2 regions of the Clostridium budayi genome follow, and region 1 is predicted to be linked to the other one. Evidence: a T-box and tRNA genes for the amino acid it is inferred to sense, from the RefSeq annotation. Region 1 holds a T-box; the other holds one or more tRNA genes.
The links. The T-box of region 1 lies ahead of thrS (threonine--tRNA ligase). A T-box ahead of a tRNA ligase gene usually reads a tRNA of that ligase, here a tRNA-Thr.

Region 1 (6,051 bases):
ATCTGATATTGAACGAATTATTACAAATGGTATATTGTTTAAATAAGCAACTTGAGCCATTGAAGCTCCTTCCATTTCTACAGCTCCAACATTTCCAAAATTCTTTTTAATTCTTTTAGAAACTTCTCCACCTGCAACAAATTGGTCTCCTGATGCTACACGACCTTCCTTAACAGTTATTCCATTAACATTTTTTGAAGCCTTCTCTAAAGTATCTATCATACCTTTATCAGCCTTAAAGAAAGTAATTCCAAGTCTTGATATCTCACCAAGTGGGTCGCCACAAGCTGTTGTATCAAAATCATGTTGAACTGCATCTGTTGAAATAACTATATCTCCTTGCTTTAATTCTGGGTCCATAGTTCCAGCTACCCCTGAGTTTATAACTGCTGAAACATTAAATTTATCTACTAAAATTTGAGTGCAAGCTGCCATATTTACTTTACCAACACCTGAACGTACTAAAACTATTTCTTTTCCATCTAAATTACCTTTATAGAATTCCATTCCAGCTTCCTTTAAGGTATCTTCTATTTTCATTTTTCCTTTAAGTATTGCTACTTCTTCTTCCATTGCACCTATAACTCCTAAAACTTTTTCTTTAGAAGTATCGTTCGTCTTACTACATCCTAAAAAACTAAATAGCGATACAATTAATAATAATGTCATAACTAATAATGATTTCTTTTTCATCTTACGTCTCCATTCACGAATATTTTTTAAGTTTTTATTTTTTTAGTTCGTTTTTCATACATTTTTATATCACATTATTTTTAATATATCAACTACTTTTTTATTTATTTTTTAAATTTTAGGTTATACTTTTTCTTTTTATAAGATATTATATATAAATAATTATTATAGTTATAAAAAAGACTTTCCTAAATATTTAGGAAAGTCTCATAATTAATCTATTATTAATTAAAGTGTCTCTGAAAGTTTATTTAGAAGTATATTTCTAAATACATTTGAGCATTCTTTATCAGTATAAACTTTTTTACATAAATCTTTGAAGTCGTCAACTGAAAGGCCTATACCTTTTTTAAACTCTTCTTCTTTATCAGTTGCTTCAACAGTTTCTGCAATAAATTCTCCAAGTTCATCTGGAGTTTTAAATATTTTTAAATATAAGAATTCTGTATCATCACCAAGCCATGCCCTATTAAATTCTTTTGAGAATTTAATTATACCCTTTATTATTTCTTCGTCAGATTTATCCCATAGATTTTTTAATAAATTATACTGCTCTGTCATACACTGAAACTCTTCGTTTGTTATTTTACCCTTTGCTTGAAAATCTGAAATTAAATCTGTTACTGGAATAGGTGGAATTTTCATTATTAATTTTTTAGTTCCATTGACCCAATTATAGAAAACTTTTTGTAAAAATGCATGTTGTAAATACCCAAGTAATGCTCTTCCATTTGGAAAACTTGCGTATATATTCTCTATTCCATTCTTATTTGAAAACATCAATGTATGAATGTAGACAGAATTTTTAGTTGGTAGTTTTCCCATAAATATGTGAGCTCTTATAGCTCTGTGCTCATTTACATTTTGTGCCCAATAGTCAAATGAATTGTAATTCTCTCTCATAAATATCACCTTTCTATATAGATTTTAATATAATATCTATATAGTATATTATACCATTTTAGATTATTTTTTACTCGCTATTTTCAGAATATTTAGTAATTATTTTTGGCATCTTTTTAATTGATTTTTTTTAAATATTTTCTTATAATTAACTATATTATTTAAGGGGGTTTATAATTGTATTATTGTGAGATATGCAATAAAAAAGCAGACATTCACCATATAGTTCATAGAAGTGAGGGTGGTTTTGATATGGAGATAAATTATATGTATCTTTGCGAAGAACACCATAGAGGGAAAAATGGCCCTCACCACTCTTTAGAAACTGATTTAACTTATAAAATCAAGCTTCAAAAAAATTTATACAAACTTCTTCCTAAAAGATATTATTCCTTTAAGGAATTATCATCTATACTAAACGTTTCTTCAAACATTACTAAAAGAATAATTAAAGATATAAAATTATATAAAGAAGGTTATAGAAAAGATGATATAATATTAAAAATTATGGGTGGATCGTATTATGAAGAAGAACTTTTAGAAAATTTAAAACTTGAAAAACTTTATGAAAGCATTTATTGACATCTGAAATTAGTATGATTATAATATAAACTAACTTAACAAGATAACACGTTGATGAGAAGAGTATGTTAAACCCTCACTTTCAGAGAGAAGATATATTAGCTGTAAATATCTTTATTTGAGATTAACAGAAAACTAACTCTGAGTGGCTCTAATCCAGCCCGTATTTGTCACGTTACGACATATTTGAGTGATTCTTAAAATTTTAAGAATAACTAGAGTGGAACCACGGATATTACACTTCGTCTCTATATTTTAGAGATGAAGTTTTTTTATTTTAACAATAAATTTTAGTTTAAATATATTAGAGAAAGGAGTTTTTTAAAATGATTAAAGTTACTTTAAAAGACGGTTCAGTTAAAGAATTTGAAAAAGGCGTATCAGTTTTAGATGTAGCAAAAGGTATAAGCGAAGGACTTGCAAGAAATGCACTTTGCGGAATAGTTAATGGAGAGGTTGTTGATTTACGTCATACATTAAATGATGATGTTGAACTTAGCATATGTACATTTGATTCAAAGGAAGGTAAAGATGCTTTAAGACATACTGCATCTCACGTATTAGCTTATGCAGTTAAAAGATTATTCCCAGAAGTTAAAATCGCTATAGGACCTGCAATAGACAATGGATTCTACTATGATTTTGACAAGGAAGTAGCTTTCACTACTGAAGATCTTCAAAAAATCGAAGCTGAAATGAAGAAAATAATAAAAGAAAATCCTGAAATAGAAAGATTCGAACTTCCAAGAGACGAAGCTTTAGAACTTATGAAGGATGAACCTTATAAGGTTGAACTTATAAATGACTTAGGAGAAGATGAAGTTATTTCATTCTACAAAATGGGTGACTTTACAGATCTTTGCGCAGGTCCACATATAATGTCACTTAAGCCAATGAAAGCTGTTAAACTTCTAAGAAGTGCTGGTGCTTACTGGAGAGGTGATGAAAATCACAAAATGCTTTCAAGAATATACGGTACTGCATTCTTAAAGAATAAAGATTTAGAAGAACACTTAGCTGCTTTAGAAGAAGCTAAAAAGAGAGACCATAACAAATTAGGTAGAGAATTAAAACTATTCACTACTGATGAAAATGTAGGTCAAGGTCTTCCTCTAATAATGCCAAGAGGTTCAAGAATAATCCAAACTCTACAAAGATGGATTGAAGATGAAGAAGAAAGAAGAGGTTATGTTTTAACTAAAACTCCTCTAATGGCTAAGAGTGATCTTTACAAAATTTCAGGTCACTGGGATCATTACAAAGATGGAATGTTCGTTTTAGGTGATGAAGAAAAGGACGACGAAGTATTTGCTTTAAGACCTATGACTTGCCCATTCCAATATGCAATATACAATTCAGAACAACACAGCTACAGAGATCTTCCTGTAAGATATGCTGAAACTTCTACTCTATTTAGAAATGAAGCATCAGGAGAAATGCACGGACTTATAAGAGTTAGACAATTCACTCTAGCTGACGGTCACATAGTATGTACTCCAGAACAATTAGAAGAAGAATTCAAAGGTGTTGTTGATTTAATAAAATATGTAATGGCTACTTTAGGAATTGATGGAGATATCTCATACAGATTCTCAAAATGGGATCCAAACAATACTAAGAAGTACATTAACAATCCAGAAGCTTGGGAAAGAACTCAAGACATAATGAAAACTATATTAGATCATTTAGAAATAGATTACGTTGAAGCTGATGATGAAGCTGCATTCTACGGACCAAAACTTGATATTCAATTCAAGAACGTTCACGGAAAAGAAGATACTATTATAACTGTTCAAATAGACTTCGCTCTAGCTGAAAGATTCAACATGACTTACATTGATAAAGATGGAGAAAAGAAACGTCCATACATCATCCACAGATCATCAATCGGATGTTATGAAAGAACACTTGCAATGCTTATTGAAAAATATGCAGGAGCATTCCCAACTTGGCTTGCACCAGTTCAAGCAAAAGTTCTTCCATTATCAGATAAGTACAATGACTACGCTGAAAAAATCGTTAAAGATTTAAGAAATAATGGCGTAAGAGTTGAAGGAGACTACAGAGCTGAAAAACTTGGATACAAGATAAGAGAAGCAAGACTTGAAAGAACTCCTTACATCTTAGTTGTTGGTGAAAAAGAAATGGCTAACAATGAAGTTTCTGTAAGAAGCAGAAAGAATGATGATGAAGGTTCAATGAATTACGAAGCATTCAAGTCAAGATTATTATTAGAAATCTTAAATAAAGACCTTTAATAAAAAAACAGTGCTTTTAAAAGCACTGTTTTTTTATTTAAATTTCAATCTTATCTAAAGCTCTATCTAAATCTGCTATTATATCCTCTACTCGTTCAATCCCTACTGAAAATCTTATTAAATCAGGAGCTACCCCAGCAGCTCTTTGTTCATCTTCATTTAATTGATTATGAGTAGTTGTTGCTGGATGTAACAATGAAGTTCTTGCATCTCCTAAATGAACAACAAGTGCAACTAACTTTAATTCTTTCATTAAAGTTTTAGCTGCAGGGATACCTCCCTTTACTCCAAATGTTAAAATTCCACTTGCTCCTCCATTTAGGTATTTTTGTGCCTTTTCATACTCTGCACTACCTTCTAAGTAAGGATAATTAACCCAAGTTATTTTTGGATGATTACTAAGCCACTTGGCTATATCTAATGCATTTTTTGAATGCCTTTCCATTCTAAGTTCTAACGTTTCTAATCCTAGATTTGTTAAATATGCATTAAACGGAGTTTGAATTCCTCCTAAATCTCTTATAAGTGTTACTCTTAATTTTGTTATATAAGCAGCTTCTTTAAATGTCTTTACATAGCTTAATCCATGATAACTTGGATCTGGCTCTACAAATTCATTAAATTTACCATTATCCCAATTAAAGTTTCCACCATCTACAATAATTCCACCTAATGCTTGTGCATGACCATCTGCATATTTTGAAGTTGAGTGTATAACAATATTTGCTCCTAATTTTAATGGATTGCAATGAATAGGTGTTGCTACAGTGTTATCAACTATAAAAGGTACATCTAATTTCTTTGCTACTTTTGAAAACTTATCAAAATCTAATATATTAAGTCCTGGATTTCCTATAGTTTCGCCATATATAATCTTTGTATTTTCATTCGCCGCTTTAATAATATTATCTTCACTATCATCAGGATCAACGAAGGTTACATCAATCCCCATCTTCTTTAAATTAACCTTAAATAGATTTACAGTTCCACCATACAATGTTGATGCAGAAACTATATGGTCACCAGCCTTACAAATATTTAATATTGCAGTCAACGCTGCTGCCTGTCCACTAGAAGTTGCAACTGCCCCAACTCCACCTTCTAGTAATGCAAACTTTTCTTCTAATGCTGAAACTGTTGGATTAGATATTCTTGAATAAAGATGACCTTCATTCTCAAGATTAAATAATCCTTCAACAAAATCTGGATCATCATACTTGTAAGTTGTACTTTGATAAATAGGAAGTACTCTAGGCTCTCCATTACCTGGATTATAGCCTCCTTGTACGCATATAGTTCCCTTTTTAAATTCTCTTTTCATAAATTTTGCCCCCTTAATTTTTATTATTTATTATTTATTACTTATCTCTATCTTCTTATCCTCCGTTATTATTGAATCTATTTTAATATCATGTTCTTCACTAGGAACTTTATCTAATACTTGAAATTCATAAGCTAATGCTATTTTCTTAGCATCAATTTTATTACTGCTTAAAAATTTATCATAATATCCTCCACCATATCCTAGTCTATTCCCTTGTTTATCAAAAGCTAATCCTGGCATTACAATTAAACCTAAATTATCAACATTAAAGTTACTCTTATCCCCAATTGG
Region 2 (21,855 bases), 100 kb from region 1:
CTGGCTTGTTAAGTAACTTTTCTCTTACTTCTCCAAAACCAACTTGTATTGCATCATAACCATCTTTTTCGATAGTTTTCTTTTGAGTTACAACACATGGACCTGCTTCTACAACTGTTACTGGAATTACTTTACCATTTTCATCGAAAATTTGAGTCATTCCTATTTTCTTACCAATTATAGCTTTTTTCATGTATTTACACCTCCCAAACTTATTAGCGGATTGCTAAGCAATCATAATAGTTCAATGTCTTTATTATAATTTTGCTATTATAGCTTTATTTCGATATCTACACCTGCTGGTAGATTTAATCTCATTAATGCATCAACAGTCTTAGGTGATGGATTAACGATATCTATAAGTCTCTTGTGAGTTCTTATTTCGAACTGTTCTCTTGAGTCCTTATATTTGTGAACTGCTCTTAATATAGTAACAACATCTTTTTCTGTTGGTAGAGGTACTGGCCCTACAACCTTAGCTCCTGTTGTCTTTGCAGTTTCAACGATTTTTTCTGCTGATTGATCTAATATAGTGTGATCAAAAGCCTTTAATCTGATTCTTATTTTTTGTTTTGACATCTTGGTTTCCCTCCTTTTCATGTACGCTTTACTTCTAACGTACAACAGCGGTTCTTCTATAAACTGTTCCTGGTGTTTCATAATAACTAGAAAAGCATAGAATCCCTGTCGTCGGATTCTAGATCCTGACTTACTCATCAAGAATTCCCCGGAAGTCCGGCAACCTCTTGACTCATCGCCGCATGCTATACAACTTCTATATTATACTATCTATTTAGTAAATTATCAAGTAATAATTTTTAATTTTTTTTAATTAAATTCATATATTTTTCTGTTAGAATTAACTCGCTTTTTATATTTTAATAGTATTTTTTTAATTTATCAAGCATTTTTTTCTGTAAATATTTATAATGCCTGTGTAAACTTTTACCTCATTTTATAGTATTACATTATTTGTAATTTTCTATACAAAAAATAGCAGAGGACGTCTCCCCTGCTATTTTATATTAAAAGTAATTATTATCTTTTATAATTAAAGCTATTTACTATTTCAATAGAAATTATTCTATTATGCTAGTAACAACTCCTGAACCTACAGTTCTTCCACCTTCTCTGATAGCGAATCTTAATCCTTCATCCATTGCTACTGGAGTGATTAATTCAACGTTCATGTCGATGTGGTCTCCTGGCATTACCATTTCCATTCCTTCTGGTAATTTGATTGATCCTGTAACGTCAGTTGTTCTGAAGTAGAATTGTGGTCTGTATCCATCGAAGAATGGAGTATGTCTTCCACCTTCTTCTTTCTTAAGTACGTATACTTGACCTACGAACTTCTTGTGTGGGTTAACTGTACCTGGTTTAGCAAGTACTTGACCTCTTTCGATTTCTGTTCTTTGGATACCTCTTAAAAGTACTCCAACGTTATCTCCAGCTTGCGCTTCGTCTAATAACTTTCTGAACATTTCGATTCCTGTTACTACAGTCTTCTTGATTTCTTCTTTGATTCCTACGATTTCAACTTCTGCTCCAACAGTTAAGATACCTCTTTCAACTCTTCCTGTTGCAACTGTTCCTCTACCAGTGATTGTGAATACATCTTCGATTGGCATTAAGAATGGCTTATCTGTTGCTCTTTCTGGAGTTGGGATATAGCTATCTACTGCTGCCATTAATTCATCGATGCAAGCTGTTGCTTCTGGATCAGTTGGGTTTTCTAAAGCTCTTAAAGCTGATCCTGTTATTACTGGAATATCATCTCCTGGGAAGTTGTATTCGCTTAATAATTCTCTGATTTCCATTTCTACTAATTCTAATAATTCTTCGTCATCAACCATATCTGCTTTGTTTAAGAATACTACGATGTGATCAACTCCAACTCTTGAAGCTAGTAGGATGTGTTCTCTTGTTTGAGGCATTGGACCATCTGCTGCTGAACAAACTAAGATAGCTCCGTCCATTTGAGCAGCTCCTGTGATCATGTTCTTAACGTAGTCAGCGTGTCCTGGACAGTCAACGTGAGCGTAGTGTCTGTTGTCTGTTTCGTATTCAACGTGAGCTGTGTTGATTGTGATTCCTCTTTCTTTTTCTTCTGGAGCCTTATCGATTTCGTCATATTTGAATGATTCAGCGAATCCCTTGTTAGCTAATACTGTTGTAATAGCTGCTGTTAATGTAGTTTTACCGTGGTCTACGTGACCTATTGTTCCAATGTTAACGTGTGGTTTACTTCTTTCGAATTTTGCTTTTGACATTGTTATTCCTCCTTCATTGCCAAATAATAATGAATTTTCATTATTATAATAACCGTTTAATCAATATTATATATTTGATATGAAAAGTTTCCAAATAAATTTAGAAATCTTTACACCTTATTTATTGAGAGAAGTTACTTAATTTAAGTAACTCTCTCTAATTATTTTAAGAACTACTTAGCTTTTTTACCAGCTATTTCTTCTTGAATGTTCTTTGGTACTTCTTCGTAGTGGTCAAATACCATTACGTAAGTTCCTCTACCTTGAGTTTTTGATCTTAATGCAGTTGCATATCCGAACATTTCTGATAGTGGAACGTATGCTCTGATAACTTGACGACCATTTCTTTGTTCCATACCTTCCATTCTACCTCTTCTTGAGTTGATGTCACCAATAACATCTCCCATGTACTCTTCTGGTACAATTACTTCAACCTTCATTGTAGGTTCTAGTAATGTAGGATCTGCTTTCTTCATAGCATTCTTGAATGCCATTGATCCAGCGATCTTGAAGGCCATTTCTGATGAATCGACATCATGGTATGAACCATCGAAACATTTAACTTTGAAGTTTATAGTTGGGAATCCAGCAATAACACCGCTTTCAGCAGCTTCTTGGATACCATTATCTACTGCTGGAATGTATTCTCTTGGAATTGCTCCCCCAACAATAGCATTTTCGAATTCATATTCTCCTTCTGTTGGCATCATTTCGATCCAGCAGTGTCCGTATTGTCCTCTACCACCTGATTGTCTTACGAACTTACCTTCAGCCTTAACAGCTTTTCTGATAGTTTCTTTGTAAGCAACTTGTGGAGCACCTACGTTACATTCAACTTTGAATTCTCTTTGTAATCTATCAACGATGATATCTAAGTGTAATTCACCCATACCAGCGATGATTGTTTGACCAGTTTCTTGATCAGTCCAAGTCTTGAATGTTGGATCTTCTTCAGCTAACTTAGCTAAAGCGATACCCATCTTTTCTTGACCAGCCTTAGTCTTTGGTTCGATAGCGATTGAGATAACTGGTTCTGGGAATTCCATACTTTCAAGGATGATTGGATTTGCTTCATCACATAAAGTATCTCCTGTAGTTGTATTCTTTAATCCAACTATAGCACCTAAGTCTCCAGCTCTTAATTCGCTGATTTCTTCTCTTGAGTTAGCGTGCATCTTAACTAATCTACCGATTCTTTCTTTCTTACCCTTAGTTGAGTTAAGAACGTAAGTACCACTTTCCATTATACCTGAGTAAACTCTTGTAAATGCAAGTCTTCCTACGAATGGGTCAGTAGCTATCTTGAATGCTAATGCTGACATTGGAGCATCATCGCTAGCCTCTCTTTCTAATTCTACGTCTGGGTCATCAACTGATATACCTTTAACAGCTGGTATATCTATTGGTGATGGTAAGTAATCAACAACTAAGTCGATCATTTCTTGAACACCTTTGTTCTTGTATGATGAACCACAGATTACAGGAACTATTTCATTGTTGATAGTAGCTTTTCTTAAAGCTGCTTTTAACTCTTCTTTAGTTAATTCTTCACCATCTAAGTATTTCATCATTAACTCTTCATCAGTTTCAGCTATTGCTTCTATCATTAAGTTTCTGTATTCTTCTGCTTTATCTTGTAATTCAGCTGGGATTGCTCCTCTTTCGATGTCTTTTCCTAAGTCATCTTTGTGTATAAGTGCTACATTTTCGATAAGGTCTATCATACCTGCGAAAGTATCTTCAGCACCTATTGGTATTTGTATAGCTACAGCGTTAGCTTTTAATCTTTCTCTTACTGAGTTTATACATGCGTAGAAGTCAGCACCAGTAGCGTCCATCTTGTTTACATAGATAGCTCTTGGTACTCCATAGTTATCAGCTTGTGTCCAAACTGTTTCTGTTTGTGGTTCAACCCCACTCTTAGCATCTAGTACAGTGATAGCACTATCTAGACATCTTAATGATCTTTCAACCTCAACAGTAAAATCTACGTGTCCTGGAGTATCGATTATGTTTATAGCATAACCTTTCCATTGACAGAATGTAGCAGCAGAAGTGATTGTTATACCTCTTTCTTGCTCTTGTGCCATCCAGTCCATTTGTGAAGCACCATCATGTGTTTCTCCAATTTTATGAGTTCTACCAGTGTAGAATAATATACGCTCAGTAGTTGTTGTTTTACCAGCATCTATATGAGCCATGATTCCTATATTACGAAATTTATCTAAAGGAAACTCTCTTGTCACAATAATTCCTCCTCTCAACGAGTAATTTTAAATTCAACAAAACTGTTTTGGCTGAAGCCAAAACAGTCCTGAAATTAGTATCTGTAGTGAGCGAATGCTTTGTTAGCTTCAGCCATCTTATGAGTATCTTCTCTCTTCTTAACGGCTGCTCCTGTATTATTAGCAGCGTCTAATAATTCACCTGCTAATCTCTCATACATTAACTTTTCTCCTCTTTTTCTAGCAGCATCTAGCATCCATCTGATACCTAAAGTCTGTCTTCTTTCTGCTCTAACTTCTATTGGAACTTGGTAAGTCGCCCCACCTATTCTTCTTGCCTTAACTTCTAGTAATGGCATTATATTGTTCATAGCTTCTTCGAATACTTCTAAAGCATCTCTGCCAGTCTTCTCTGCTATTGTTTCAAATGCTTGGTAGCATATTTTTTGTGCTACTCCTTTTTTACCGTCTAACATGATTCCGTTTATTAACTTAGTAACAACCTTTGAGTTGTAAACTGGATCAGCTAAAACGTCTCTTTTTGCTATATGTCCTTTTCTTGGCACTTTTCTTCCCTCCTTAACAATTTAAATTTAAGTTCATCGGTACTCGATATTTAAAATATCGCAAAGTGCTTCTCTTTTACATCTATATAAACTTAAGTTATAAATCTATGTAAATGCCGAAGATAAGCACTACATTAGTTTAAGATTCCTATTTCTTAGGTCTCTTAGCACCGTACTTTGATCTTCCTTGCATTCTGTTAGCTACTCCAGCACAGTCTAGTGCTCCTCTTACGATATGGTATCTAACCCCAGGAAGGTCCTTAACTCTTCCACCTCTTATAAGAACAACACTATGTTCTTGTAAGTTGTGTCCTACACCACCAATGTATGCAGTTACTTCATATCCATTTGTAAGTCTTACTCTGGCAACCTTTCTTAGGGCTGAGTTAGGCTTCTTAGGAGTTGATGTTTTAACTACTGTACAAACTCCTCTTTTTTGTGGACAGTTTTTTAGAGCTGGTGCAGTTGATTGGTTAACAGCAGCTTTTCTTCCTTTTCTTACTAATTGGCTTATAGTTGGCATTTCTTCACCTCCTGAATTTTCATTTATCTATATAAAATATTAGATAAAACAACTTATGTTGCCTACATTACTATAAAAAGCTTCATGAGGCAAAGTTTAACTTTTGCCTCAGTGAAGCAATGTAGACATTGTTTTATGTGTGTTTAATTAACACACAACACGTATTTTATCATTTAAAAATACTCATGTCAATAAATTTAATTTTTATTCAACATTTACAATAACATCTTCTTCTAAGATATTATCTTCGATATCTAATCTTTCAGATTTATATCTATTCATTCCAGTACCAGCTGGAATGAATTTACCTATTATTACATTTTCTTTTAATCCTACAAGTGGATCTATTTTTCCTTTGATTGCTGCTTCAGTAAGAACTCTTGTTGTTTCTTGGAATGATGCTGCTGATAAGAAACTATCAGTAGCAAGAGCTGCCTTAGTGATTCCAAGTAAAACTTGATCACCTTGTGCTTCTTCTCCGCCAAATTCTCTTACTTTTGCATTTGCTTCTTCAAAGTCAAATATATCTATAGTAGTACCTGGTAGAAGATCTGTATCCCCTGACTCAGTAACTTTTATCTTTCTAGTCATTTGTCTAACAACTACTTCTAAGTGCTTATCGTTGATATCAACACCTTGTAATCTATAAACTTTTTGAACTTCTGATAAAAGATATTTTCTAGCTCCATCAACGCCTTTAATAGCCATGATGTCGTGAGGGTTTACTGAACCTTCTGTAATTTCGTCTCCAGCTTCGATGTAATCATCATTTGAAACTTTAACTCTTGATCCAAATGGTATGTCATAGCTTACTTCTTCACCGTCATCACCCATTACGTGAACAGTTCTCTTCTTCTTAGTTTCTTCAACTCTTACAGTACCGTTGATTTCACTTACTATTGCAAGACCCTTTGGTTTTCTAGCTTCGAATAATTCCTCAACTCTTGGAAGACCTTGAGTGATATCTCCAGCTGATGCAACCCCACCTGTATGGAAGGTTCTCATTGTAAGCTGTGTACCTGGTTCTCCGATTGATTGAGCAGCTATTATACCAACGGCTTCTCCAATATTTATTTTTTGAGCAGTTGCCATGTTCATACCGTAACACTTAGCGCAAACACCAATTTTACATGAACATGTAAATACTGATCTAATCTTAACTTTCTTAACACCAGCATCTGAAACTTTTTCAGCTAGTTCAGGATCCATATAAGTATCATTTGGTACTAAAATTTCCCCTGTTTCTGGATGAATAACATCTTCAGCTGTGTATCTACCAGTTAATCTTTCTTTTAATTCTTCTACTATTTCGTTTCCTTCTTTTATTTCAGAAACTACTATACCTTCATGAGTACCACAATCTTCTTCTCTAACGATAACGTCTTGTGATACGTCAACAAGTCTTCTTGTTAAGTATCCTGAATCGGCTGTCTTAAGAGCTGTATCTGCATTACCTTTTCTAGCTCCGTGAGTTGATATGAAGTACTCTAGGACATCAAGACCTTCTCTGAATGATGCTCTGATTGGTAATTCAAGGATTTTACCTGATGGACTTGCCATAAGTCCTCTCATACCTGCTAATTGTTTGATCTGTGACTTAGAACCTCTGGCTCCTGAGTCAGCCATCATGAATATTGGATTCCATTTATCCAAGCTATCCATTAGCGCATCGGCAACATCTTCTGTTGTCTTAGTCCATTTTTCTATAACTCTTTCATATCTTTCATCTTCTGATATGAAACCTCTCTTATACATCTTTTCTATCTTTTCTACTGTTTCATCAGCATCTTTTAATAGATCGTATTTAGCTTGAGGTACTATCATATCTGATGCAGCAACTGTAACCGCTCCGATTGATGAATAGTGATATCCTAATGCTTTTATTCTATCTAGCATTATTGAAGTTTTTGTTGAACCATGCTTCATGTAACACTTATCAATTATCTTTCCTAATGACTTTTTAGTTATTAAGAAGTCAACTTCTAAGTTAAACATTTCTTCTGGGTTTGTTCTATCTACAAATCCTAAATCTTGAGGAATTGATTCATTGAATATTAATTTACCTACAGTAGTCTTAATAATTCCTGATTTCATTTCTCCATCGATTTCTTTGAACATTTTTACATTTATATCAGCATGGATATCTATTGCTTTAACTTGATAAGCCATTATTGCTTCATCTTTTGATGAGAAGTACTTTCCACTTCCTAGTGCTCCGTCCTTTTCCATTGTCATGTAGTAAGAACCAAGAACCATATCTTGTGTAGGTACACAAACTGGCTTACCATCTGATGGTTTCATTATGTTTCCTGCTGCAAGCATTAAGAATCTAGCTTCTGCTTGAGCTTCAACTGATAGTGGTACGTGAATCGCCATTTGGTCACCATCGAAGTCAGCGTTATATGCTGTACATACTAATGGGTGAAGTTTAATAGCTCTTCCTTCAACTAGTACAGGTTGGAAAGCTTGAATTCCAAGTCTGTGTAGAGTCGGAGCACGGTTAAGTAATACTGGATGGTCTGCAATAACTTCTTCTAATACATCCCAAACTTGTGGCATTACTCTTTCTACCATTCTCTTAGCACTCTTTATGTTGTGTGCTATTCCATCTTCAACTAGTTTCTTCATTACGAAAGGCTTGAATAATTCAATTGCCATTTCTTTTGGAAGACCACATTGGTACATTTGTAATTCTGGTCCAACAACGATAACTGATCTACCAGAATAGTCAACTCTCTTACCAAGTAAGTTTTGTCTAAATCTACCTTGCTTACCTTTAAGCATATCTGAAAGAGATTTTAAAGGTCTGTTTCCAGGTCCTGTAACAGCTCTTCCTCTTCTACCGTTATCTATTAAAGCATCAACAGCTTCTTGAAGCATTCTCTTTTCGTTTCTAACGATTATGTCAGGTGCTCCTAAATCTAATAACTTCTTTAATCTGTTATTTCTGTTGATAACTCTTCTGTATAGGTCATTTAAGTCTGATGTTGCAAATCTTCCACCATCTAATTGAACCATTGGTCTGATGTCTGGTGGGATTACAGGTAATACATTTACAATCATCCATCTTGGATCATTTCCTGAAGCTCTGAATGATTCTACAACTTCTAATCTTCTGATTATTCTTACTTTCTTTTGACCTGTACTTTGTTTTAATTCTTCTTTTAGTTCTTTTGAACTAGCTTCTAAGTCTATTTCACCTAAAAGTTGTTGTATAGCTTCAGCACCCATTCCAGCTACGAAGCTTTCTTCACCATATTTATCAACAGCTTCTCTATATTCTTTTTCGTTAAGAAGTTGTTTCTTTAATAATGGTGTTTCCTTTGGATCAACTACTACGTATGAAGCAAAGTAAAGAATCTTTTCTAATGATCTAGGTGACATATCAAGGATTAATCCCATTCTTGATGGAATTCCTTTGAAGTACCAAATGTGAGAAACTGGGGCAGCAAGTTCAATATGCCCCATTCTTTCTCTTCTTACTTTAGCTTTAGTAACTTCAACTCCACATCTGTCACAAACTATACCTTTATATCTAACTCTCTTATATTTACCACAGTGACATTCCCAGTCTTTCATAGGTCCGAATATTCTTTCACAGAATAAACCGTCTCTCTCTGGTTTTAAAGTTCTATAGTTAATTGTTTCTGGTTTTTTAACTTCTCCCCTTGACCATTCTCTGATTTGTTCAGGGGATGCTAAGCCTATTTGTATGGCATCAAAATTATTTAATTCAAACAAGGGTAATCCTCCCTTCAAAATTAGTGTTCATCGTTAAAATCATCAAGCTCTAAGTTATCTTGAAATTCTTCTAGTTGAAAACCGTCATAATCTTCTTCTTCAACTTCTATTTCTGAAGTATAATTGTCGTCACTTTCTACTGCTGGTTGTTCTTGAACAAACTCTTCTGTTCCTTCAATATTTACTTCTAAATCTGCTGAGTCATTTTCTTCAGTTAATTCTCTTAATTGAACTTCTTGGTTGTTATCATTAAGTACTCTTACGTCTAAGCATAGTGCTTGTAATTCCTTTATAAGAACCTTGAATGATTCTGGAACTCCTGGTTCAGGTATATTTTCACCCTTAACTATTGCTTCGTAAGTCTTAACTCTACCAACAACGTCATCTGACTTAACTGTTAAGATTTCTTGTAATGTATGAGCTGCACCGTATGCTTCTAGTGCCCAAACTTCCATCTCACCAAATCTTTGACCACCGAATTGTGCTTTACCTCCAAGTGGTTGTTGAGTAACTAATGAGTATGGACCAGTTGATCTTGCGTGAATCTTATCATCAACTAAGTGAGCAAGTTTTAGGATATACATTATACCAACTGTAACTTCATTATCGAAGGCTTCTCCAGTTCTACCATCATATAAAACAGTCTTTCCGTTTGCGTTGTATCCTGCATCTTGTAAGCATTGTTCTATATCTGATTCAGTAGCACCATCGAATACTGGTGTAGCAATGTGCCAGCCTAATGCGCTTGCTGCCCATCCTAAGTGAACTTCTAGTACCTGACCGATGTTCATACGTGATGGAACCCCTAGTGGATTTAAGCATATTTGAAGTGGTCTACCATCTGGTAAGAAAGGCATATCTTCTTCAGGAAGTACTCTTGAAATAACCCCTTTGTTACCGTGACGTCCGGCCATCTTATCTCCAACTGATATTTTTCTCTTTTGAGCTATATAACATCTTACAAGTTCGTTAACTCCTGGATTTAATTCATCACCATTTTCTCTAGTGAATACTTTGATATCAACTATGATACCAGCTTCTCCATGAGGAACTCTTAATGAAGTATCTCTTACTTCTCTTGCTTTTTCTCCGAAAATAGCTCTTAATAATCTTTCTTCTGCTGTTAATTCAGTTTCACCCTTAGGAGTAACTTTACCAACTAAGATGTCTCCTGATCTTACTTCAGCACCGATTCTGATTATTCCTCTTTCATCTATATCTTTTAAAGCATCTTCACTCACATTTGGAATATCCCTAGTTATTTCTTCAGGTCCAAGTTTAGTGTCTCTTGCTTCACATTCATATTTTTCTATATGGATTGATGTAAATACGTCTTCTCTTACTAATTCTTCTGAAATTAGCATCGCATCTTCGTAGTTATAACCTTCCCAAGTTATGAATCCCATTCTGATGTTCTTTCCTAATGCTATTTCTCCTAAATCAGTTGAAGGACCATCTGCAAGTACTTGGTTCTTAAATACCATTTCTCCAATTGAAACTAGAGGTCTTTGGTTTATACAAGTACCTTGGTTACTTCTCTTGAATTTAAGAAGTTTGTAAGTGTCTATTCCACCATCTACATCTCTCTTAACTTTTATTTCACTTGCACTAACGTAGCTTACTACTCCAGCATTTTTAGCTTTAGGTAGTACCCCTGAGTCAGCTGCTGCTCTAAATTCTATTCCTGTACCAACTATTGGAGCTTGTGGCTTTAATAGTGGAACTGCTTGACGTTGCATGTTAGATCCCATAAGTGCTCTAGATGCGTCATCATTTTCAAGGAAAGGAATCATAGCTGTAGCAACAGATACTATTTGTCTTGGTGAAATATCCATTAAATCTACTTCATTTGAAGGTACTACTATTACTTCTTCCATATATCTAACAGTAACCTTGTCATTTACGAAGTGTCCTGATTCGTCTAATGGTTCGTTAGCTTTAGCTACTAAATATTGATCTTCTTCATCTGCTGTGAAGTATCTTATTTCATCAGTCGCTCTTCTGTTTTCTTTATCTACAATTCTATATGGAGTTTCAATGAATCCATATTCATTAACTCTTGCATATGTAGCTAAAGAGTTTATAAGTCCTATGTTTGGTCCTTCTGGAGTTTCTATAGGACACATTCTACCATAATGTGAGTGGTGAACGTCTCTAACTTCGAAACCTGCTCTTTCTCTTGAAAGACCTCCTGGTCCTAAGGCAGATAATCTTCTCTTATGAGTTAATTCTGATAATGGATTTGTTTGATCCATGAATTGTGATAATTGTGAACTACCAAAGAATTCTTTAATAGCTGCAGCAACTGGTCTTATATTAATTAACATTTGTGGAGTGATTGCTTCTTGGTCTTGAATAGTCATTCTTTCTCTAACTACTCTTTCCATTCTTGATAAACCAATTCTGAATTGGTTTTGTAGTAATTCTCCAACAGATCTTAATCTTCTATTACCTAAGTGGTCTATATCATCAACATATCCGATTCCATAAGCTAATCCTAATTCATAACTTATAGTTGCAAATATATCATCTTTTATGATATGTTTTGGAATTAATCTTGTTATGTTTTTCTTTATTTCTTCTTTTATAGTTTCTTCATCACTATAATTTTCAAGAATTTCCATTAAAGTTGGGTAGTGAACTAATTCCTTAATGTTAAGATCGCTTATATCAAATGATACATGTTTAGCGATATCAACAAAGTGGTTACCAATTACTCTTATAACTTTGTCTTCAATTAATATATCTACAGAGTTTATTCCGGCATTTTGAATTTTTTCTGCCATATCTCTGCTGATTTTTTGACCTTGTTCTACCATTATTTCTCCAGTTGCAGGATTTACTATGTCAACTGCAGCAATTTGGTTTGCAAGTCTTAAGTTAATTGCTAACTTTTTGTTAAATTTGTATCTACCAACTCTTGATAAATCATATCTTTTTGCATCAAAGAATAAAGAATCAATTAATGAAACTGCACTATCAACTGTTGGTGGTTCGCCTGGTCTTAATCTCTTATAGATTTCAAGTAAAGCTTCCTCTTTAGTCTTAGTGTTGTCTTTTTCTATTGTAGCTTTGAATCTTTCTTCTTCGCCAAAATAGTTAATTAATTCTTGGTCGCTTCCAAATCCCATAGCTCTAGCTAATATTGAGATAGGAAGTTTTCTTGTTTTATCGATTCTTACTGAAATTATGTCATTAGAATCTGTTTCATACTCAAGCCAAGCACCTCTATTTGGTATAACAGTTGATGCGAATAGTTTTTTACCACTCTTATCTCTGCTTTGGCTGTAGTATACTCCTGGAGATCTTACTAATTGGCTTACGATAACTCTTTCAGCACCATTAATAATAAAAGTACCTTGTTCAGTCATTAATGGGAAATCTCCCATAAATACTTCTTGTTCTTTTATTTCTCCTGTTTCATTGTTTGTAAGTCTCACTGAGACCTTTAGTGGTGCAGCATAAGTAGAATCTCTCTCCTTGCACTCTTCCACCGTGTACTTGATATTATCCATATCAAGCTTGTAATCAACGAATTCAAGTACTAAATTCCCTGTAAAGTTTCCGATTGGATTGATGTCATCAAAGACTTCATGTAACCCCTCTCTTAAAAACCATTGATAGGAATCTAATTGTACTTCTATAAGATTTGGTATTTCTGTTACATCTTTAACCTTACCAAAACTCATTCTTGTTCTTTTTCCAGATTGGACAGGATGTACCATGAATTTTCACCCCTTGTATAAACTAAAATAACCAAAAGCGTAACTTCCCTAGGGACTTTAGCTTTCGGACAGCGTCATCTTTTTAGTATAACCAACTTTTATACGGTTATACTCATTTTTCCAACTAAATATACTTATCCATATTGAACAGTACATTAAATGATAGTAACACAAGAAATTTGTAATGTCAATATGTTTCTATTTACTATCTCATAATTTTTTTATTCTTTATTTATAAATAAAACTATATAAAGTATCCAATAAATTCAGGATAATTTATATAGTTTCAATTTTAAGATTAGAATATAAAAAGGTGCTAAAATTAGCACCTTTTATATCACTTTGAAATTAATTAAAGTTTAAATTACTTTAATTCTACTTCAGCTCCAACTTCAGCTAATTTAGCTTTCATGTCTTCAGCTTCTTCTTTAGCAACAGCTTCTTTGATTGTCTTAGGAGCTCCGTCAACTATTTCTTTAGCTTCCTTTAATCCTAATCCAGTTAATTCTCTTACAGCTTTGATAACTTTGATCTTGTTAGCTCCAGCGTTAGCTAAAACTACGTCAAATTCAGTCTTTTCTTCAGCTGCAGCTCCTCCAGCTACTGCTCCTGCTACTGCTACTGGTGCAGCAGCGCTTACTCCGAATTCTTCTTCGCAAGCAGTTACTAATTCATTTAATTCTAAAACGCTCATTTCTTTTATAGCTTGAATGATATCTTCTCTTGTCATTTTAATTGCACCTCCAAAATTTTAAAACACATTAACTATTTTTAGTTAATTATTCAGCTGATTCAGCTTCTTTCTTTTCTTTTATTGCATTTAATAAGTATGCAAGGTTTGATAATGGAGCCTTGATACTTCCAAGAAGTTTTGCAATAAGAACTTCTTTTGATGGAATTGAAGCGATCTTTGTGATCATTTCCTTGTCGTAGATTTGACCTTCAACTACACCTGCTTTTAATTCTAACTTTTTGTGATCCTTAGCGAAATCATTTAAGATTCTTGCTGGAGCTGTAGCATCTTCGTATCCGAATGCCATTGAAACAGGTCCTTCTAAGTATTCTTCTATACCTTCTAAACCTAATTCTCTAGCTGCTAAAGTAACTAAAGTATTTTTGTATACTTTGTACTCTACTCCTGCTTCTCTTAAGTTCTTTCTTAATGCTGTGTCTTCTTCAACAGTTAGACCTTGGTAGCTAGTTAAAACAACGCTTTGTGCTTTTTCTAACTTTTCCTTAATCTCAGCAACTCTTGCTTCCTTTAGTTGTCTATTCTTGTTCACTGTGTGTCCACCTCCTCACAGTATTAACTGCTTTTTCGTATTATAAAAGGTCTTCCCGTAGACAGAGGAAGACCTATAAAAATCATATATTTACAGAACCCCTCGGTAGGTAGTTATACGTTACGCGAAACCGCACCTACTGTCTACGGAACATTATTTCATTTTTTCAACGAAATTGATTATATCATCAATTTTCAGTTAAGTCAACAATTATTCTGTAACTTTTACTGGGTTAATTTTTGCTCCTGGTCCCATTGTGCTAGTTACTGTTACTGACTTAATGTATTGACCCTTAGCTGCTGCTGGTTTAGCTTTAACTAAAGCATCCATTAATGTTTTGAAGTTTTCGTGTAACTTTTCAGCTCCGAATGACTTCTTTCCGATTGGGCAGTGTACTATAGCAGTCTTATCTACTCTGTACTCAACCTTACCAGCTTTGATTTCAGCTATTGCTTTAGCAACATCAAATGTTACTGTTCCTGATTTAGGGTTTGGCATTAATCCCTTAGGTCCTAAAACTCTACCGATTCTACCAACTACACCCATCATGTCTGGAGTAGCTACAACTACATCGTAGTCAAACCAGTTTTCTGATTGGATCTTTTGAACTAATTCTTCAGCTCCAACGAAATCTGCTCCCGCTTCTTGAGCTTCTTTAGCTTTGTCACCTTTAGCGAATACTAAAACTCTAACATTTTTACCAGTTCCGTTTGGTAAAACAACTGCTCCTCTAACTTGTTGGTCAGCATGTCTTGGATCTACTCCAAGTCTTACATGTAATTCGATTGTTTCATCGAAATTAGCTTTTGCAGTTTTAACAGCAAGCTCTAACGCTTCTGCTGGATTATATAAAGCACTTTTATCTATTAATTTTGCACTTTCAACATATTTCTTTCCCATAATAAGCCTCCTTTGTGGTATTAGCGGTTTTTACCTCCCACTATTTTTGTGAATTACTCTTCAATAGTTACACCCATACTCTTAGCTGTACCTTCGATCATTCTCATAGCACTTTCGATGTTTGCAGCATTTAAGTCTGGCATTTTTGTTTCTGCGATCTTTCTTAATTGATCTTTAGTTAATTTTCCAACCTTTGTTCTGTTTGGAACTCCTGATCCGCTTTCTAGTCCTAATTCTTTCTTAATTAGTACTGCAGCTGGAGGTGTTTTTAATATAAAACTAAAAGATCTATCTTGGTAAACTGTGATTACTACTGGTATTATTAATCCAGCTTGATTAGCAGTCTTTGCATTAAACTCCTTACAGAATCCCATTATATTTACACCGTGTTGTCCTAAAGCTGGACCAACTGGTGGTGCTGGTGTTGCCTTTCCAGCAGCAAGTTGAAGTTTAATCATTCCAGTTACTTTCTTAGCCATTTTGTTATTCCTCCTATACTGTGGTGTATACGGACAATTATTTTTTTGTCCTCCCACTTAATTAAAAGATTAGTTTATAAATTAAATATTAAACTAATTTTTCTACTTGATTAAAATCTAGCTCAGCTAATGTTTCTCTACCGAACATATCAACTAAAGCTTTAATTTTTTGTTTTTCAAGGTTTATCTCTTGGATTGTAGCTACGAATTCTCTAAGCGGTCCAGAGATAACTCTTATGCTTTCACCAACTTCAAGATCTGTTTCCATAGGTAATTCTACAACTCCCATTGATTCAATCTCGTAGTCAGTAAGGGGAACTGGTTTAGATCCAGGTCCTACAAATCCAGTTACGCCTCTTGTGTTTCTAACAACATACCAAGATTCGTCTGTCATTAACATTTTGACAATTACATATCCTGGGAACTTCTTTTTAAGAGAAACTTTTTGCTTTCCATCTTTCTCTTCAATTACTTCCTCCATTGGTATTTGGATGTCATGAATTAAAGATTCAAGATGTCTATTTTCAACAACTTTCTCTATATTAACTTTGACTTTGTTTTCATATCCAGAATACGTATGTACTACGTACCATCTTGCATTTTCACTCATATTAATCGGTGATTAACACCCAAACCTCCTTTACTTAAGTTTCAAAACTACCTGAAAGAGGTTTTGAAAAATATAATCTAGTCCACCAACTAGTATAACATATACTATAGTGAACCCAAGAACTGCAATCAATGCTTTTTTTGTTTCTTGTTTTGATGGCCATGTTATTCTTTTGAACTCAGCCACAACATTTTTAAAAAATTGAATTACTCCACCTTTTTTAGCTGAAGTATTCTTTGCATTTGAATTATTACCAGCCATAGCCTCACATCCTTATTATATTGTAAGTCTGTGTCTTTACTTAATCGCTAACTATTTAGTTTCTCTATGAAGAGTGTGCTTTTTACAGAATTTGCAGTATTTTTGCATTTCTAATCTGTCTGGGTTATTTTTCTTATTCTTCATTGAGCTATAGTTTCTTTGTTTACACTCTGTGCATGCTAAAGTTATCTTTACTCTCACGGTCTGCACCTCCAGTTTTAAATATATATTCTAAGAGGATTTGACACCTCTTACTTTATCTATTTTTGTGACTTTATGAGTTACTTTCTCACATTATCACAATTTATTTAAACTGTCAATAAAATGTCCTTGGTAAAGGACTAGGTAAATTACCCAGTCCTTCTTAAAGTATTTTTGACAAATTTAATCTATTTAATTCAAATTGTTATTATATTTTAATAGATGATTATTCTATTATGCTAGTAACAACTCCTGAACCTACAGTTCTTCCACCTTCTCTGATAGCGAATCTTAATCCTTCGTCCATTGCTACTGGAGTGATTAATTCAACGTTCATATCTATGTGGTCTCCTGGCATTACCATTTCCATTCCTTCTGGTAATTTGATTGATCCTGTAACGTCAGTTGTTCTGAAGTAGAATTGTGGTCTGTATCCATCGAAGAATGGAGTATGTCTTCCACCTTCTTCTTTCTTAAGTACGTATACTTGACCTACGAACTTCTTGTGTGGGTTAACTGTACCTGGTTTAGCAAGTACTTGACCTCTTTCGATTTCTGTTCTTTGGATACCTCTTAAAAGTACTCCAACGTTATCTCCAGCTTGCGCTTCGTCTAATAACTTTCTGAACATTTCGATTCCTGTTACTACAGTCTTCTTGATTTCTTCTTTGATTCCTACGATTTCAACTTCTGCTCCAACAGTTAAGATACCTCTTTCAACTCTTCCTGTTGCAACTGTTCCTCTACCAGTGATTGTGAATACATCTTCGATTGGCATTAAGAATGGCTTATCTGTTGCTCTTTCTGGAGTTGGGATGTAGCTATCTACTGCTGCCATTAATTCGTCGATGCAAGCTGTTGCTTCTGCATCAGTTGGGTTTTCTAAAGCTCTTAAAGCTGATCCTGTTATTACTGGAATATCATCTCCTGGGAAGTTGTATTCGCTTAATAATTCTCTGATTTCCATTTCTACTAATTCTAATAATTCTTCATCATCAACCATATCTGCTTTGTTTAAGAATACTACGATGTGGTCAACTCCAACTCTTGAAGCTAGTAGGATGTGCTCTCTTGTTTGAGGCATTGGACCGTCTGCTGCTGAACAAACTAAGATAGCTCCGTCCATTTGAGCAGCTCCTGTGATCATGTTTTTAACATAGTCAGCATGTCCTGGACAGTCAACGTGAGCGTAGTGTCTGTTGTCTGTTTCGTATTCAACGTGAGCTGTGTTGATTGTGATTCCTCTTTCTTTTTCTTCTGGAGCCTTATCAATTTCGTCATATTTGAATGATTCAGCGAATCCCTTGTTAGCTAATACTGTTGTAATAGCTGCTGTTAATGTAGTTTTACCGTGGTCTACGTGACCTATTGTTCCAATGTTAACGTGTGGTTTACTTCTTTCGAATTTTGCTTTTGACATTATAAATTCCTCCTTATCACTCTAATAAACCTTGCCTAGTGTTTTCTACTTTATTTGCGTTCTGGAGCTCACGATCGGGATTGAACCGACGACCTCCGCCTTACCAAGGCGACACTCTGCCAACTGAGCTACGTGAGCACTCATCGTGTGAGTTTTCTTTAATATACCAATTATAAAGTTTACTATCATTTTTTTTGTTTGTCAACAAAAATTAACTACTTTAGATCTAAGCATTTTTCAAGTTTTCTTTTTACTCTTTGTAATGCATTATCTATAGATTTTGCATGCCTATCAAGATCGCATGCAATCTCTTGATATGATTTACCATCAAGATACGAATTTAGTACTTTAAGTTCTAACTTAGATAATACTTTTTCTATTTCATCTTCTATTCTAATTTTTTCTTCTTGGCTTATAACAAGTTCTTCAGGGTCAGTTATCTTCAATCCTGCTAATACATCTAGGAGAGTTCTTTCTGATTCTTCCTCATATATAGGTTTGTTAAGCGATATATATGTGTTTAGTGGAATGTGTTTCTGCCTTGTTGCAGTCTTTATAGCCGTAATTATTTGTCTTGTAACACAAAGCTCTGCAAAAGCTTTAAATGTTGAAAGCTTATCGGGGTTAAAGTCTCTAATAGCCTTATAAAGCCCTATCATTCCCTCTTGATATATATCTTCCCTATCAGCTCCAATTAAAAAATATGATTTTGCCTTTGTTTTTACAAAACTCTCGTACTTATTTATTAAATACTCTTGGGCTATTACATTTCCACCTTTAGCTTCAATAGCTATTTCTTCATCATTTTTTTCCTCAAACTCTAAATATTTCGTCATAGAATACCCACCATTCTCCACATATTCCCCTCTTTAATAATCCCTTGTCATACTTGATATTATACATTAGTAAATTAAAGTAAGTCAACAAACCTAATGACTCCTACGCATTTCTTCAAGTTTCATAAGTATATCTTCATTTATATTATCACCAATGTGATTTTTTTGAGAAGTTATATTTTTTTGAGTCTTTACTCTTATTTTATCCTGTACTTTTATTACTTCATTATAAAATTCTAGAGATGACATTCTAACAGCACCTCTTTGGAATATAGTTTGCTGTTCTAACCAGTCTGATGTAACAACATAAACCTCATATCTCCTTCCTATATTGTGAACTTCTTTCTCAATATAGGCATCTGCTGTTTCTCCATCCTTTGTGAAAACTATAGATAGATTTTTGTTTATTTCTTCTTTATTTTCTATATTGCCTGCTACTTTGTATCCATCGAATACTAATATTACCTTACAATTATTATAGCTACCATAATTATGAAGCACATCCACTAATCTATCTCTAGCTCCATCAAAACTTACATTCTTTAATTCTTTTAAATCTGGCCAGCAATTTAAAACATTATATCCATCTATAAATATTATTTTCACATTTCATCCCTCTTTTATTTCAATCTACCCTTTAGTACTTCATACATCATTATACCACCAGCAACTGATGCATTTAAAGAATTTATTTTTCCAATCATAGGAATTTTAACTAATTTGTCACACTTTTTAAGAGTTAATTTTGATATTCCTCTTCCTTCGCTTCCTATTATTAATGCACATGGTCCACTAAAATCTACTTCATAGCTATACTCTTTTCCTTCTATATCAGCACCATATACCCATATGCCTTCTTCTTTTAATTCATCTATTGTAGCATTTATATTAGTTACTTTTGCTATTTTTACATGTTCTACAGCACCAACTGATGATTTATATACAGTAGGAGTAACTCCAACATTTCTTCTCTTTGGAATTATAATACCATGTACTCCACATGTTTCCGCTGTTCTTATTATTGATCCTAAATTGTGTGGATCTTCTAATTCATCCAGTATAACTATAAATGGGCTTTCTCCTTTTTCTTTTGCTGAATCTAATATATCTTTAACTTCAAAATATTTATAAGGAGTTATAACTGCTATTGCACCTTGGTGTACTTCCCCGTTTGACATAGAGTCTAATTTCTTCTTATCAACTTCTTTAATTACAACTCTATTTTCTTTAGCTAAACTTAGGATAGCATTTATTGATCCTTCTCTTTGACCTTTTGTAACATATAATGCTTCTATTGTCTTGTCACTTTTTAAAGCTTCCATTACAGCATTTCTACCAATTATTAAATCTTCTCTTACTGATTCTACTGTATTATTTCTTTCTATATTTTCTCTAGCTGGCTTTTCATACATTCTTCTTGTTTCTTTATATTCTCTTTTTTCTCTTACTGGCTTTTCAAATTTATTTATAGCATTTTTGTCTTCTTTAAATCTGTTTGATCTATTATCATCTCTTCTTCTGTTTCTATTTGTTTTCTTTATTCTTGTCATATTATATGGCTCCTTAAATTTATATTATATATATATTATTTTTTACAAGTCTCTATACTTTTATTAAATACAAACTCTAGTCTTTCAGTATCATTTATTAAATAAAGATATCCAACTAATGCTTCAAACCCTGTTGCCATTCTATAATCTCTTACGTCAGCATTTTTAGGAACTGTAGCTGATTTTGCATTTCTTCCTCTTTTGAATATATATGATTCTTCTTCGTTTAGTAAATCTTCTATATTATGCATTATATCAGATTGACCTTTTGCTTTAACATAGTTTATAGCTTCTCTATGAATCTTATGAGCTGATAATTCTGTATTGTTTGCAATTACATATCCTCTTATAAATACTTCATAAACTGCATCACCTATTAATGCTAATTGAAGAGGATTTAATCTTCTAGCTTCATCCTTTGTAAATTCTCTTGTTCTAAAATTTTCTAACATAATAGTTCTCCTTTAAATAAGGGCTGCACTTAACGCACAGCCCTTTTTAATTAATTAACCTTTTTCCATCTAACCCCTTGTGGAGTATCTTCAAGGACTATTCCTCTGTCCTTTAAATCATCTCTTATTTTATCTGCAAGAGCAAAATCTCTATCTTTTCTTGCTTGTTGTCTTTGTTCTATTAAAGCTTCAACTTCAGCAGCTAAATCTCCACCTTTAGTTGATTCTTGTAGCATTCCAAGTGGTGCTCCAAGTTCTCTTATTAAGGCTAAAGCTCCCTCAGCTAATTCTTTTGATGATTCAGAATTTACATTTGTATTGATGTCTTTTATTAAATCAAATATTGCAGTTATTGCATCTGCTGTATTGAAATCATCATCCATCTTTTCAATGTATTTTTGTCTATACTTATCTAAGCTCTTTAAGTATTTTTTTTCTTCGTCATTCATTTCTACTCTTGAAACTTCATCAATAAGATTTTCAAGATTTCCTATCGCATTGTACATTCTTTCAACTGATGCTTTAGCTGAATCTAATAAATCCTTGCTATAGTTTAGTTGAATTCTGTAATGACATGATAACATTAAGAATCTAATTACATCTGAGCTATATTCTTTTAATACATCTCTTGCTGTAAAGAAGTTATTTAATGACTTAGACATCTTTTTATTATTTACATTTACATATGCTGAATGTAACCAATAATGAGCAAATGGTTCTCCTGTTAATGCTTCACTTTGTGCTATTTCATTTTCATGATGAGGGAACGCTAAATCCATACCACCTGCGTGAATATCTATTGTATCCCCT

Region 2: it encodes a tRNA-Thr, which carries the amino acid that the T-box ahead of thrS (threonine--tRNA ligase) is inferred to sense. The anticodon was not compared.

The regions. Positions count from the first base shown of each region.
Region 1 is NZ_AP042456.1:2,818,277-2,824,327, forward strand. It holds gene ACZ5TJ_RS13635 (5'-methylthioadenosine/adenosylhomocysteine nucleosidase) at 1-693, opposite strand, end outside; gene ACZ5TJ_RS13640 (hypothetical protein) at 922-1,596, opposite strand; gene ACZ5TJ_RS13645 (HNH endonuclease) at 1,774-2,178, shown strand; T-box leader at 2,221-2,431, shown strand; gene thrS (threonine--tRNA ligase) at 2,505-4,436, shown strand; gene ACZ5TJ_RS13655 (O-acetylhomoserine aminocarboxypropyltransferase/cysteine synthase family protein) at 4,474-5,757, opposite strand; gene ACZ5TJ_RS13660 (5-formyltetrahydrofolate cyclo-ligase) at 5,788-6,051, opposite strand, start outside.
Region 2 is NZ_AP042456.1:2,913,233-2,935,087, forward strand. It holds gene rplC (50S ribosomal protein L3) at 1-193, opposite strand, end outside; gene rpsJ (30S ribosomal protein S10) at 271-579, opposite strand; gene tuf (elongation factor Tu) at 1,080-2,273, opposite strand; gene fusA (elongation factor G) at 2,447-4,519, opposite strand; gene rpsG (30S ribosomal protein S7) at 4,594-5,064, opposite strand; gene rpsL (30S ribosomal protein S12) at 5,213-5,587, opposite strand; gene rpoC (DNA-directed RNA polymerase subunit beta') at 5,792-9,328, opposite strand; gene rpoB (DNA-directed RNA polymerase subunit beta) at 9,349-13,053, opposite strand; gene rplL (50S ribosomal protein L7/L12) at 13,418-13,783, opposite strand; gene rplJ (50S ribosomal protein L10) at 13,833-14,336, opposite strand; ribosomal protein L10 leader region at 14,370-14,503, opposite strand; gene rplA (50S ribosomal protein L1) at 14,547-15,236, opposite strand; gene rplK (50S ribosomal protein L11) at 15,290-15,715, opposite strand; gene nusG (transcription termination/antitermination protein NusG) at 15,804-16,325, opposite strand; gene secE (preprotein translocase subunit SecE) at 16,356-16,586, opposite strand; gene rpmG (50S ribosomal protein L33) at 16,638-16,787, opposite strand; gene tuf (elongation factor Tu) at 17,014-18,207, opposite strand; tRNA gene ACZ5TJ_RS14230 (tRNA-Thr) at 18,270-18,345, opposite strand; gene sigH (RNA polymerase sporulation sigma factor SigH) at 18,423-19,043, opposite strand; gene ACZ5TJ_RS14240 (NYN domain-containing protein) at 19,137-19,649, opposite strand; gene rlmB (23S rRNA (guanosine(2251)-2'-O)-methyltransferase RlmB) at 19,664-20,593, opposite strand; gene ACZ5TJ_RS14250 (Mini-ribonuclease 3) at 20,629-21,045, opposite strand; gene cysS (cysteine--tRNA ligase) at 21,096-21,855, opposite strand, start outside.